DNA from 3 places in the Bacillus coreaensis genome. Region 3 is predicted to be linked to each of the others. Evidence: riboswitches for the same ligand, from Rfam matches in the RefSeq annotation. Region 3 holds a riboswitch; each other region holds the start of a gene.
The links. Region 3 has a riboswitch for cyclic di-GMP ahead of ACQ5H4_RS22165 (STAS domain-containing protein). Riboswitches for the same ligand answer to the same signal wherever they lie in the genome.
Positions count from the first base shown of each region.

Region 1: linked by a shared signal. The riboswitch ahead of ACQ5H4_RS16940 (amidase) and the one ahead of ACQ5H4_RS22165 (STAS domain-containing protein) in region 3 are both predicted to bind cyclic di-GMP.
Region 2: linked by a shared signal. The riboswitch ahead of ACQ5H4_RS20550 (anti-repressor SinI family protein) and the one ahead of ACQ5H4_RS22165 (STAS domain-containing protein) in region 3 are both predicted to bind cyclic di-GMP.

Region 1 is NZ_JBOCCY010000012.1:44,374-48,644, forward strand. It holds gene ACQ5H4_RS16935 (LysR family transcriptional regulator) at 1-739, opposite strand, end outside; gene ACQ5H4_RS16940 (amidase) at 853-1,719, opposite strand; cyclic di-GMP riboswitch class I at 1,763-1,852, opposite strand; gene ACQ5H4_RS16945 (YhfC family intramembrane metalloprotease) at 1,900-2,670, opposite strand; one part of gene ACQ5H4_RS16950 (IS3 family transposase) at 2,820-3,730, opposite strand; one part of gene ACQ5H4_RS16950 (IS3 family transposase) at 3,730-4,174, opposite strand; gene ACQ5H4_RS16955 (DEAD/DEAH box helicase) at 4,243-4,271, opposite strand, start outside.
Region 2 is NZ_JBOCCY010000020.1:17,370-21,640, reverse strand. It holds gene ACQ5H4_RS20565 (carbohydrate kinase) at 1-426, shown strand, start outside; gene ACQ5H4_RS20560 (pseudouridine-5'-phosphate glycosidase) at 440-1,354, shown strand; gene ACQ5H4_RS20555 (hypothetical protein) at 1,666-1,872, shown strand; cyclic di-GMP riboswitch class I at 2,127-2,221, shown strand; gene ACQ5H4_RS20550 (anti-repressor SinI family protein) at 2,254-2,388, shown strand; gene ACQ5H4_RS20545 (helix-turn-helix domain-containing protein) at 2,519-2,848, opposite strand; gene map (type I methionyl aminopeptidase) at 3,423-4,175, shown strand; gene ACQ5H4_RS20535 (hypothetical protein) at 4,225-4,271, shown strand, end outside.
Region 3 is NZ_JBOCCY010000024.1:47,863-52,133, forward strand. It holds gene ACQ5H4_RS22150 (FMN-dependent NADH-azoreductase) at 124-768, shown strand; gene ACQ5H4_RS22155 (Spo0E family sporulation regulatory protein-aspartic acid phosphatase) at 880-1,101, shown strand; gene ACQ5H4_RS22160 (putative bifunctional diguanylate cyclase/phosphodiesterase) at 1,163-1,942, shown strand; cyclic di-GMP riboswitch class I at 2,003-2,089, shown strand; gene ACQ5H4_RS22165 (STAS domain-containing protein) at 2,244-2,561, shown strand; gene ACQ5H4_RS22170 (PP2C family protein-serine/threonine phosphatase) at 2,561-3,409, shown strand; gene ACQ5H4_RS22175 (flagellar assembly protein A) at 3,423-4,271, shown strand, end outside.

The sequences.
Region 1 (4,271 bases), on a different contig from region 3:
TGGAGGATCGCGGAAGGATTCCCACTCCTTGTTTGGCTGCCACTAAGCCCACCAATGCCGTATCTTCTGCTACTTCACAAGATATATATGGAGTGATCCCGGCATCCGTAAATAATTGATCGATTACGGGACGAAATAGACTTTTCTTGTTAAAACAAATGAATTTTTCCTCAGCAATATCCATTAATTCCACGGAATCCTTGGATGCTAACGGATGATCTTTATGAGTGATGAGTACAATATCTCTCTTCATTAATGGAATAAAATCAATTTCTGGTTCATGTTCCGCATACGTACAAAAAGCAAGGTCATAATTTTCTTCCTTTAAGCCTTGGATGATATTCTGTGTGGTTCCTTGAATACAAGAAAAGGTTACTTGTCCGCCCTCATTTTCTTCCATAAAAGACTGAATAATCGATGGGACAAAATCGGCTCCTAAGGAGAAAATGAATGCTAAGTCAATGATACCCGTATTGGCATTGGTGAGCTTTTGAAGATTCCTTTCACCCTTTTCAAGCTCCTCTAATCCATTTTCCACATAGGTTAAAAAATAGTGGCCGTATTTGGTCAGCTTAATATTTCGACCAACCTTTTCAAATAACTTGATACTTAATTCTTTTTCAAGCTCGCCGATTGCCTGGCTAAGACTTGGTTGTGTGATATATAGCTGAGCGGCTGCTTTTGTATAATGCTGTGTTTTGGCTAGCACACGAAAATATTGTAAATGTTTCAGGTTCATAAACAGAGCCCTCCCTGTTTCCAAGCTTTAAACAAAGTATATGATGTTTTTTAGGTAAGAAAAAGGACTGAATATGAACAAAAAAGCACTCTTTGAGTGCTTTCTTTTGTTCTTTATTTCATGGTTTTCCAGCTTCCCACATGGTGGATTGCCAGTCCCTTATATCCAAGAGTGGTTCCGTAATGGGAGGCAACCAAATCAAGCTGCTCATTCATGTAGGCTTCCCCTTCTTCAAAAAAGGAAATTATATCGCCTTCGTCTGTTGCACCTGTTTCTACACCGATGACTAATGCCTTATTGTGTTTGCCGGCAAAGGCTATTTCATTTTTGACGATTTCAATGATAGCTGGGGCGGTATCACGGTAGGCCATAATCGTTACACTATTCGTTTTTGTAATAACCCACTCTGCTAGATTTCCTTTGCCAAACGTATTGTTGTAAGACACTTCATCAAACCAGAATGGCAGGTCGGCTTCAAGAGGTAGTTTTAATGTGTCAGCAGAGGCACTCGCTTTAGTTATTAATTCTTGATAACTTTTAACAGTTGCCGCTCGTTTCGTATTCCAACCGCTATATAAGTAAGGCTCTACATCTAAATGAATACCCGTAAATTTTTGAGAAGCGGTTGACCCAGCTTGATAGGTTTTTAACCAGTTCATTAACGCATCTTGATTTCGATATCCTTTTGGAGCTACCCAGCTTGGTGCTCCGTCTAGAGCATATACTTTTATCCCTTTTACTGATGCCTTCGTAGTAAAGCTACGGTACACATTCATTGGGATATCACGATCGATTTGTACATAGACTTTGTTGATTTGCTTTTGTTCGAGAAAGCTTATTGTTCCCTCTTCATCACTAACAATTTCCCACGGATTCCATAGCCAGGTGGAGCGATCTACAGTAGAAGCACTCATTTTTGATCCAAAGCCTCCTATTGAAAAAAGCAACACAACAATCATTGATACTACTAGCTTTTTCATTTCAAGTTCCCCCATTCTGCCAGCCGAGGCTCACAAAATGAGACCTGGCAACCTGACAACCATTCGCTAGATCAAGCGATTAGGCTCACGGCTTTGCGTCCTTCCCTTTCGGAGAAGTTTGCCTTTTACAGTTTTTCTTTTATTATACTTTATTAAAACCAACTTTTGTCTCAGGTATTTTTACCCAATCAGCAATTTTCTTAATCTTTTTATAATGAAGAAAGATAGAACTCCGATGAAGGCAATGTACAACTCAATAATCCATAAGCTTTTGATGTATCCAGTTTGGTAGAAGGCTAAAGGAAAATCAATTGCCGCATGAGCGATAATTGCGAGCAGTACGTATTGGAACTTCTTTTTAATGACCGCTAGTAAAACAAGTAAAGTGAAAGCGATTTGCATAAAGAGAGCAAAGAAACGCTCTGGTATTCCCCATAGGTAGTGAGAAACTCCTTGATTTAATAATGTTTCTTTAATGGTTGCTGCTTGATCACTCGGAAGACTAGCTCCGATAGAGGCATCAAATGTACCTGCATTGATCATCGTTGCAAAGAGAAGGAATGGTACAACCGTTGAAAGGGCAATAACTACGGCTTCAATGCCACCCCAGCCTACCCCGAAAGACAGCCCACCTTTGTAATCCTGATATTTTTTCAACAGCCAGATAAATAAGATATAGCGCCCTACTTCCTCAAATATCCCTGCCGCAAAACCGCCGTATAATCCAAATAACCATGGATGTTCCGCATAGTTTGGAAAATTGGTTATGGCTGCAACATGAAGAAGTTTCTCTAATACTTGAGTGATAATAACAAACCCGATGCTACCTATTATTAACGGCTTGAGTGAAATTCCTACCTGTTTTTTTGTTATTAGAATGGCGTTAGTAAATAGAAGAATGGAAAAAATAATAACTGCGACCATGCTTAAGATTGTTGCATTGCTAATCATCGTAAATCCCCCCTTGTTTTTATTATCATTATTGATAATGATAATATTAAAGTAAGAGTTATATTCTGTCAATGGGGTTTTGTTCTTTTTTCCAATTAAAAAAGCACCTCTTTAATGAAGTGACCCCATAAAGTTAGACATTTATTTCATCAGGCAACTCTTAAGGTCTGAGTCCGAGTCCGGTATTGTACCGGACTCAGACCTTTTAATTTGGCTTTAATCCTTTTGTTATTGTAGTAATCAATATATTCTTCTAATTCAATTTTAAAATGTTCTACACTTTCAAACTCTTGAGTATATAAAAATTCCGATTTTAGAATGCCGAAAAAGTTCTCTATTACTGCGTTATCGTAACAGTTTCCCTTACGTGACATACTTTGTGTAATCTCATTTTCTTTTAAAGCTTTTTGATATTGGGGCATCTGATAATGCCAGCCTTGGTCTGAGTGGATTAGTAATTTGTGTCCATCTGTCAGTCTTTCAAATGCCTTTTTCAACATCTTTGATACAAGAGAATATCTTGGTTTTGATTCGATAGTATAGGCTATAATTTCTCCATTAAATAAATCTAACATCGGTGACAAGTACAGCTTTTCACCAAACAATTTAAACTCAGTAATATCTGTAACCCATTTTTCATTCGGGCTTTCAGCCTTGAAGTTACGGTCAAGTATATTGGGTGCTATCTTACCAACCTTCCCTTTATAAGAACGATATTTCTTCATTCGAACAATACTTTTTAGCCCTAACTCTTTCATGAGGCGTTGGACTTTTTTGTGATTAACGTTATGTCCTTGGTTCTTTAGCTCATCCTTAATACGACGATAACCATATCGCCCTTTGTGATCATGATAGATTGCTTGAATCATGATTTTTAATTCTATATCTTTGTCTGGTCGGCTAAATAGCTTCACGTAATAATAGTATGTACTACGTGGAATATCTGCTAATTTAAGTAAACCTTTTAATGGAAATTCATTCCTTAGTTCATACACTACTTTCGCTTTGTCTTGCTTTGTAATGCTTCCTTGTTCTGAACTAAGGCATTCAACTTTTTTAAGTATGCATTCTCCATACGTAACCGTTCTATTTCTTCTTGTAGTGCTTCTACAGATCCTTCAACAGGTATAGCTTTCTTAGTTTTCTTCTTCATAGTTAAACGCCCCTTTTTTTTGGATTGAAGGGCGTCCACTCCTTCTGACTCGAATTGCAATCTCCATTTACGGATTAAACCAGGAGATGAAATCCTAAAAATAGCCGCTGTTTCATTTGGTGACGTCCCATTATCATTCATATAGTTAAGTACGTCTAGTTTAAACTGCGCGGAGTAACTTGTATAGGATTTAGTAAATGCTTCAGCACCGTTTTGTTCATATTGCCTAACCCAGTTCATAACTACACTTTTATTTGCCCCTATTGATTCTCCGATGTTAGCATGACTACCTTGTCCCTCTAGATAGCGTTTAACAGCTAATAATTTATCTTCTGATGTAAATTTAGTCATATAAAAAACTGCACCCCTCATTGTTAGATTAGTGTCTAACAATTGGGGTGCAGTTCATTAAGAAGTGCTTATCTTCTGGCTATATGAACCTTTAATT
Region 2 (4,271 bases), on a different contig from region 3:
ATTAAGAAGTTACCACAAAATCTTGATGGTGTGGCCTGGCTAATAGCAAATAAGGACGAAGCAGAGGCTTTAGCGGAGATACAAATTAAAGACGAAGGTGACTTTTTTAAGGCGGCAGAAGCAATTATGAAAAAAGGCGTTGAGAGAGTTGTCATTTCTCGCGGAGACAAGGGACTTATTTATTTTACAAAGACAAATGAAGCGGGTGTACTGTTACCGCCAAAGGTAGATGTTGTAGATGTAACGGGTGCAGGAGATGCGCTGGTTGCAGGAATTGTCTATGCCTATTTACGCGAGTTAAAAACAGAAGATGCCTGCAAAATTGGAATGGCGTGTTCCATGCTAACTTTAGCAACCGAGGAAACGGTTAACCCGTCATTGAATCATCAACAGCTACAAGAAGCTTTTCAACATAATTTCCACTAAGGAGCAAACAAATATGGAAAAATATTTAGAATACTCACAAGAAGTTTTAGAAGCGAAAAGAAATAATGTACCAGTCGTGGCATTAGAGTCAACGATTATCTCTCACGGAATGCCGTACCCACAAAATGTACAAACGGCAAAGGAAGTAGAGGATATTATTCGTAAAAATGGTGCGGTACCAGCTACGATTGCTATTTTAGACGGAAAAATAAAAATAGGCTTATCAGACGAAGAGTTAGAAATGCTTGCTACCCGAAAGGACATTGAAAAGGCGAGCCGTAGAGATTTACCATACCTAGTAGCGACAAAGAAAAATGGAGCAACAACGGTAGCAGCAACGATGATTTGTGCAGAGCTTGCTGGAATTGAAGTGTTCGTAACTGGTGGGATTGGTGGAGTTCACCGTGAAGCTGAAGTAACGATGGATGTTTCAGCAGATCTTCAAGAACTCGCTCAAACCAATGTGGCTGTTGTGTGCGCAGGTGCGAAGTCTATTCTTGATATTGGTTTAACACTAGAGTATTTAGAAACCCATGGGGTGCCAGTGGTTGGCTTTGGTACTGATGTTCTTCCAGCTTTTTATACAAGAACAAGCCCTTTCCAAGTGAACGTTCAAGTGGAAGATGAAAAGGAAGCAGCGAGCATGATTCGTACAAAGTGGGAATTAGGATTGAACGGTGGAGTGGTGATTGCTAACCCAATCCCGGAAACAGATGCTCTTGAAGAGGAATTTATCAATGGTGTGATTGAAACGGCATTAACAGAAGCAAAGGAAAATGAGATTGCGGGTAAAAATGTCACTCCATTCCTTTTAGCAAAGGTAAAAGAACTTACAGAAGGAAGAAGCTTAGAAGCAAATATTGCATTGGTTAAAAATAATGCTGATGTTGGATCAAAAATAGCAGTTCAACTTAACACTCTATCTTAAAAATATTTTTGAGGAGTCAGTCTCACAAGGACTGATTCCTTTTTTTTTTGCATAAAAATAGTACTAGATTTACAAATTCCGAAAACGTACACTGTAACGAACGATTTGTTCTTAAAAAAATTATAAATGTAAGAAAGAAGGAGAAAAGAGCTGAAAACTAAAGGGAAGTGTTCATTATAACGAAAAAATGGTCATTTTAGAGTGTTTAGTTTACCCTCACTTCCGTCTAAAATAAAAGTAAATTATTCTTTATATAGAACGAGAAATAATAGAATAAGAAACGAAAACTATTAGAATAGTAGGTGGCGGGAATGTACCGGAAAAACTGTGACAAATGTTATCGTCCATCATACAGCAGTTCGGAAGCAGGGGAATGGATCTGTCCGATATGTGGTCATAATCTAACAAAGTTACCTTTTTTTGATGCAGTTACACTTGAAAGGGTACATGTAAATATCATTCCTATCCAAAGAAAATTAAAAGCATATGAGAATCAAAAACTAGGAATAAAGACTTAATCATTAAAAGTCAGAAAATTTTTAAAATGATTTCGACAGTGGGCGACATGAAGACTTATGATTTTTGTGCTTGATCTTACAAATGTAAAAAAATGTATGAATTCTTTAGGGCTCAATTGTTCTTTATGAAGGTCCTTGTCGAATAGTGTAACTAATTAGTTGGGAAAGTTTTTAAGTGTATGACAGATTTTTACACAATTTACTAAAAACGAGTAGTAAAATGATTGATAAGTGAATCACATGGGAGAGCAAACCACAGAAAAAGGCAAACCTTCTGAAAAGGGGGGACGCAAAGTCGCAGGTCTAAGGTAGTTAGAAGTTTTTTTGCTAAGACGGCTGGACTGCCTGGAATACGATCGTATTTTAGGGGGAGATCGAGGAATGTTGGAAACGAGTGAAGTGACGTTAGAAGAGCTAGACTATGAGTGGATGATGTTAATTCTTGAAGCAAAAAAGTTGGGTTTAGAGAAAGATGAGATTAGAAGATTTTTAGGTGAGAATGAAATCAGAGGATAAAAAGAAACTAGCTTACATAGCAGGTTGTTTCATACATAGAATGAAAGTATTTCTGTTAGGGTCGGACCGTATGGGAATGCTTTTTATTTTGGAAAAAAAGACAAAATCACCTGGATTTTGTCTTTTTGTTTTAGTTATTATTTGATTGATTACTTCTCCATTTATTAAACTCAAGAAACTCTTTAAACTGATCCTTTGAAACCCCAGAGTTCATAGCCTCTTTCACAAGCTTCATCCAGTCAGAGTCTAGTTCATCTTTATTTGGATGTTCGTGTATAAGATGGTCAACTGGTACATGAAGGACAGCTGAAATTTTCTCGAGAAATTGGATAGACGGATTTGTTTGTAAATTTCTTTCTAATGAACTTAAGTATGATTTCGCGACACCAGCCTGTTCAGCTAGCTCAGACATGGACATTTTCTTTTCAAGACGAAGTTTCTTAACACGATCTCCAATCATCTAGATCACTCACCTATCTCTCTGTATGAATTCATAATAGCAAAAAAAATTCGTTAGTTCCATATTCAGAACGAAAATAGTAGGTTCCGTTCTTAAAAATTCTTTAGTTAGTCACAAATGGATAGTTTTTACGGTTCTAGTGATTAAAAGCTGATAAACAACTTTTAACCCTTCTATGTAGCATTATACACAATACCATTCGTATTGAAAGTGATAATTGTGGCCGTAACTAAAAAATTCCCACTGTCCACCCCAGACGCACAAAACCACCCCATCTGTCCACGAACGGTGACAGACGCCACCAAAAGACAGAATGCCCCATTTTGTCCACGGAGGGTGTCTGACACCCTCTTATACCCGGGATGGGGGTGGGTGAAACCTATTTTTTTTGTTCGACAAATTCTTTTTTTGTGTTTGTTGATTTTAAAGGGGGGAAGGGAATTCAATCAAACGTTTGATTGACTATTGTTTGAGGTTATCTAACAAAATTAGACATAGGAATGCTTTGCTAATATAGACCGATAGAGAGTACAATATAGACTATACATTATTGGGATTTGGGGAAGTGAGATAAATGATTGTATTAAAATCACCTCGTGAAATAGAGGCCATGAAAAAAGCAGGGGAGCTTCTGGCTGCTTGTCATAAAGAAATTAAAAAAATGATCCGACCAGGAATAACAACTTGGGAAATTGACCAGTTTGTTGATAAATATTTAGCACAGCATGGTGCAATTGCTCAGCAAAAGGGGTATAGAGGTTACGAATACGCCACATGTGCTAGTATTAATGATGAGATATGTCACGGCTTTCCGAGAAAAGACCCTCTAAATACAGGGGACATTGTTACAATAGATATGGTTGTCAATGTGAATAGCGCCTTAGCAGACTCTGCGTGGACATATATCGTTGGAGAAGCTTCTGAAGAAACAAACCGTCTTGTAGAGGTAACTAAAAAGAGCTTATACAAAGGAATTGAAGCAGCCGTCGTAGGAAATCGAATCGGAGATATCGGACATGCGATTCAAACCTACGTGGAAGGAGAGGGATTCTCGGTCGTAAGAAACTTTATTGGTCATGGAATTGGCCCCTCCATTCATGAAAAGCCGGATGTTCCACATTTTGGACTACCAGGAAAAGGTCCTCGCATAAAAGAGGGAATGGTATTTACGATCGAACCGATGGTTAATATTGGAAGCTATGAAACGAAGATGGATTCCAATGGTTGGACCGCTCGTACTGTGGACGGAAAAAACTCAGCTCAATTTGAGCACACCATTGCCATCACAAAGAATGGTCCGATCATTCTAACAGATCAAGGTGAATAATCAATCCATATCAACACAAAACTATATGAAGTAAGATGGAGGAAGACCCATGACAGAAAACCATGAAACAGAAAAAAAGAAAATAAGCTTACAAGA
Region 3 (4,271 bases):
TTTTGATACTATACCACTTTTAAGTGCGTACTTAACAATCATTTGACTCTGATTATAATAATTATAGTTAGGTTAGTTAGTGTTACTAGCCTGGCAAAGAAGTCAATAAAGGAGAGAATGTAAATGAATGTTTTAGTAGTAAAAGCAAATAACCGCCCTGCTTCTGAGGCGATTTCTAGTAAGATGTACGAAACGTTTATGACGGAGTTAGAAGGGAAAGACGTAAACGTTACTACTTATGATGTGTTTGAAGAGGATACACCATATTTTGGTCAAGACCTTTTTGATGCATTTGGTAAGGTTCAAAATGGTGGAGAACTAACTGACGTTGAATCACGTTTGTTAGCTGCAAAACAAAAAGCAATGGATGCACTTTCAAGCGCAGATGTTGTTGTGTTTGCGTTTCCGTTATGGAATTTAACGATCCCTGCAAAATTACAAACGTTTATTGATTATGTATACGCAGCAGGCTTCGCATTTAAATATGATGCTTCTGGTAACCTAGTAAGCTTAATGCCAGAAAAGAAGGCCATATTCCTAAATGCACGCGGAGGGGTTTATTCAGCGCCTGAAGCAGCACCGATGGAAATGGCTGTGAACTATATGCGTAATGTTTTTGGTGGAGTGTTTGGAATGCAAATCATTGATGAAGTGATTATCGAAGGACATAATGCGATGCCAGATAAAGCACAAGAAATCATTGCTGCAGGTTTAGAAGAAGTAAAAGCATCTGCACGCCGTGTAGTTGAGTTAGCAGTCAAAGCATAAATAGATTAAGTAAGGCCCTTGCGATAAAACGCAAGGGTTTTTTAATATCTTAAAATATGAAAAACCTACTATATCTTTTAGAGAATTATGATTAAGTCCATATAATTGGCAATGATAGGACGGAAAAAAGTTAGGTTGCTTGAAGAAATTGACATAAAGAAGAAATTACTTTTAGAAATAGCTTCTGAGCTAGAATTAACAAATGAAAAAGTTGTTACCTGCAGCCAAGAGTTAGATGTGTTAATAAATTTATTCTATAAAATAGATCATTCTCCAGCCATATGTCTAACAGACCAAATCATAAATTGGGGGAAGTGCAGTGACCATGTTTGAATCTATTCCAAAAACAGTTGATAACAATGACCGGATTTCCCAGGAATATTAGCTTTATGAAATGGAAAGTGATTTAAAGAAAGCATTAGTAAGAGAAGAATTCATCCTTAACTATCAACCGAGAGTGGATACATATACAGGGGAAATTAAAGGAGCAGAAGCGCTTATCCGATGGAATCATCCTATATGGGGAGTAATTTCTCCAATGGAATTTATCCCTTTGGCAGAAGAGAGCGGTTTGATAGATGAAATGAGTGTATGGATTCTCCAAAAAGTTTGCAGCTTGCTTATAAAATGGGAAGGAACAGGAGTTAAAAGAGTCCCTATTTCCATTAACCTATCTGCAAAAACATTGAAGAGGGCGGATTTTATTCCAATAGTTTTAAAATATTTACAAAAATATCAAGTAAGCCCTAGTTTATTAGAAATAGAGATTACAGAGAATTCCATGCTTGAGATGGATGCGTCTGTTTTCTCCAATATTGATTCGCTAAAAGATTTAGGAATATCTATTTCGATTGACGATTTTGGTACAGGATTTACTTCCATCAGTCATCTGAAAAAGCTTAAGGTTCAGTTTTTAAAAATTGATAAGTCTTTTATAAAAAATATAATAGAAAACGAAGAAGATTCCATCATAGTAGAATGCATTCATTTACTGGCAAAAGGGTTTAATTTAAAGGTCGTTGCGGAGGGTGTTGAAACGATTGAACAGTGGGAAATGTTAAAAAAAATGAATTGTCACTTTATTCAAGGTTACTTATTTAGTAAACCATTGGAAGAAAAGCAGTTTGTAAATTTTATTTCAAATGGTAAGAACATTCCTGCTTTTGCTAGATGATTAACCTAGATTTACCATTTAAATGATTCAAAAAGACGACGATATACTTAATAAATAAACCATCGATAATGGCAAACTTATTGAAAAATAAGGACGCAAAGCTACGGGTCTAAAGCTAGGTTCAGCAATGATCGCCGGGTTTCCGAAAGGGTTGGAATAATAAGATAGGAGGCAGTCTACCCTATTCTATTAGAGCTCACCAATCTTTTTGGTGAGCTTTTTTGCACCTATTAAGTTAGAAACAATATGCTTTGGGTCTATCTCTTATAGAGATTAAATACTTCATAAGGAGGTAGAGAAAATGGGATTAGTAATAGAAAAGGAAGAACAGGGGACAACAACTGTTTTTAAATTTAAAGGGATTTTAGATATATCGACTGCGAATGTTATTGATCCACTACTAGAAGAAACTCAGGGTATCAATACCTTAATTTTTGACTTTAGTGATTTAGATTTTATTGATTCTACAGGTATAGGTTCAATAATAAACTCTATTTATTTGTCACAGGAAAATAATTTTCAACTTAAACTTTTAGGAATGAATGAACTAACTCACCAAATATTTGAAACTGTAGGAGTGTATCGTATTTTAGATACGATACAAAGGGAGGTTGTTTAATGTATTTTGATAGCCTCACATACAATTATCCTACTAAAACGGATGACAAACAAAATGTCTTTGATAAGTCTTTACAAAGAGAAATAAATTTAGCAAGAAATATTCAGTCTCAACTTCTTAATGGAAAAACTCCTACCTTTGAAGGTGGGGAAGTATCAGGTTCATCTCTTCCTGCTCGACTAATCGGTGGTGATTATTATGATTTTTATCTTTTAGTTAATGGAAACATTCGGATTGTTATCGGTGATGTAATGGGGAAAGGGATACCGGCTGCCATGTTAATGATATTAACTAGAGGCGCTTTTCGGAGTGCTGCTGAAAGTACTCAAGGTCCTGGTGAAACATTAACGGCTATGAACCAAGCGCTCTATGAAGATCTAAGAACATTAAAGTCATTTGTCACTCTTTTTTGTGCAGATTGGAACCCTAAAACAGGAATATTAACGTACGCCAATGCGGGGCATAATCTCCCTCTTTATATTAAGGGGAAAAGCAATAATATTGAGGAACTACCAAATGTAAAAGGAATTATGGTTGGGGGACTACCAAATCAAGTGTATAAAGAAAATAATGTATATCTTGAAGAATTAGATACAATCTTTTTCTATACAGATGGAATTATTGAAGCCCAAAATGATACGGGTGAACGATATAAATTGGAAAGGCTAATTCAAACATTGATACAAAACAAAGATCTAGGGGTAGGAGAACTTGAGAAATGTGTCATGAAATCAATAGAGCAATTTACAGAGGGCGTTCCTCAAAAAGATGATATCACAATGGTTTTATTAAAAATAAGCCAACAAAAGGCTGATATTACCAGCCTAAATTCCCCTGTTATTGGTTAGGAGGGATTCTTTCATGCAAAGTATATTATCAAAAGGGAATAGCATAAACGAAGCGATACATGTTGGTCTTGAGATACTAGATACAACGAGGGATAAAGTAAATATTGAGATTATTGAGCAGGGCACAAAAGGAATATTGGGCATAGGATCAAAAAAGTCAGTCGTAAAGTTAACAAAGGTTTTAACTTCTTCCACACCTGAAATTGAAGATCTTTTAAATGAAATGATTGAAGAAGAAAGTTTTGAAGAAGAAGAGAATTCGAAAAACATATTATATGAAGACCATACGAAACAGGTTGAATTAGATCCACTTCAAGGAAAGGTTTGGATATCGAATGGAAGAATAAATTTCAAAGCATCAGCAAATCATTTTCCTACAATTACTATTCAACCTGGAATTAAATTGTATAGAAATAATTTACTTGTTAATGAGAAAACGGCGGTCATTTCTGATTTGGATCTATACGACATCGAAGGGGAAAATGTTGAGTCCGAAACGAAATGGAAAGTAACACTTGATAATCAAAAGTTAAAAGCTCAGTTATCTATAGAACCAGGTTATCGCATTATTCGGACAATCCCAGATATTGAACCAAATAATCATCTAGATGTATCAGCTATTGAGAAAAAAGAGGTAAATAATACACTAACTTTTCCAGAGGTTATGCAAAAACTTGAAGAAATGGGTGTTAAACAGGGGATTAACAAAGGCCAAATTCAAAAAGCAATTGATGCATTGGTTCCTTCAACGTTTGAGATTGCTTCGGGGCTTGCCCCTAAAGAAGGAACTGATGGTTGGGTTGAACTGAAAGTCGATGTAGAGATGCAGAAGGGGCCGAAGGAAAAAGAAGATGGTAGGGTG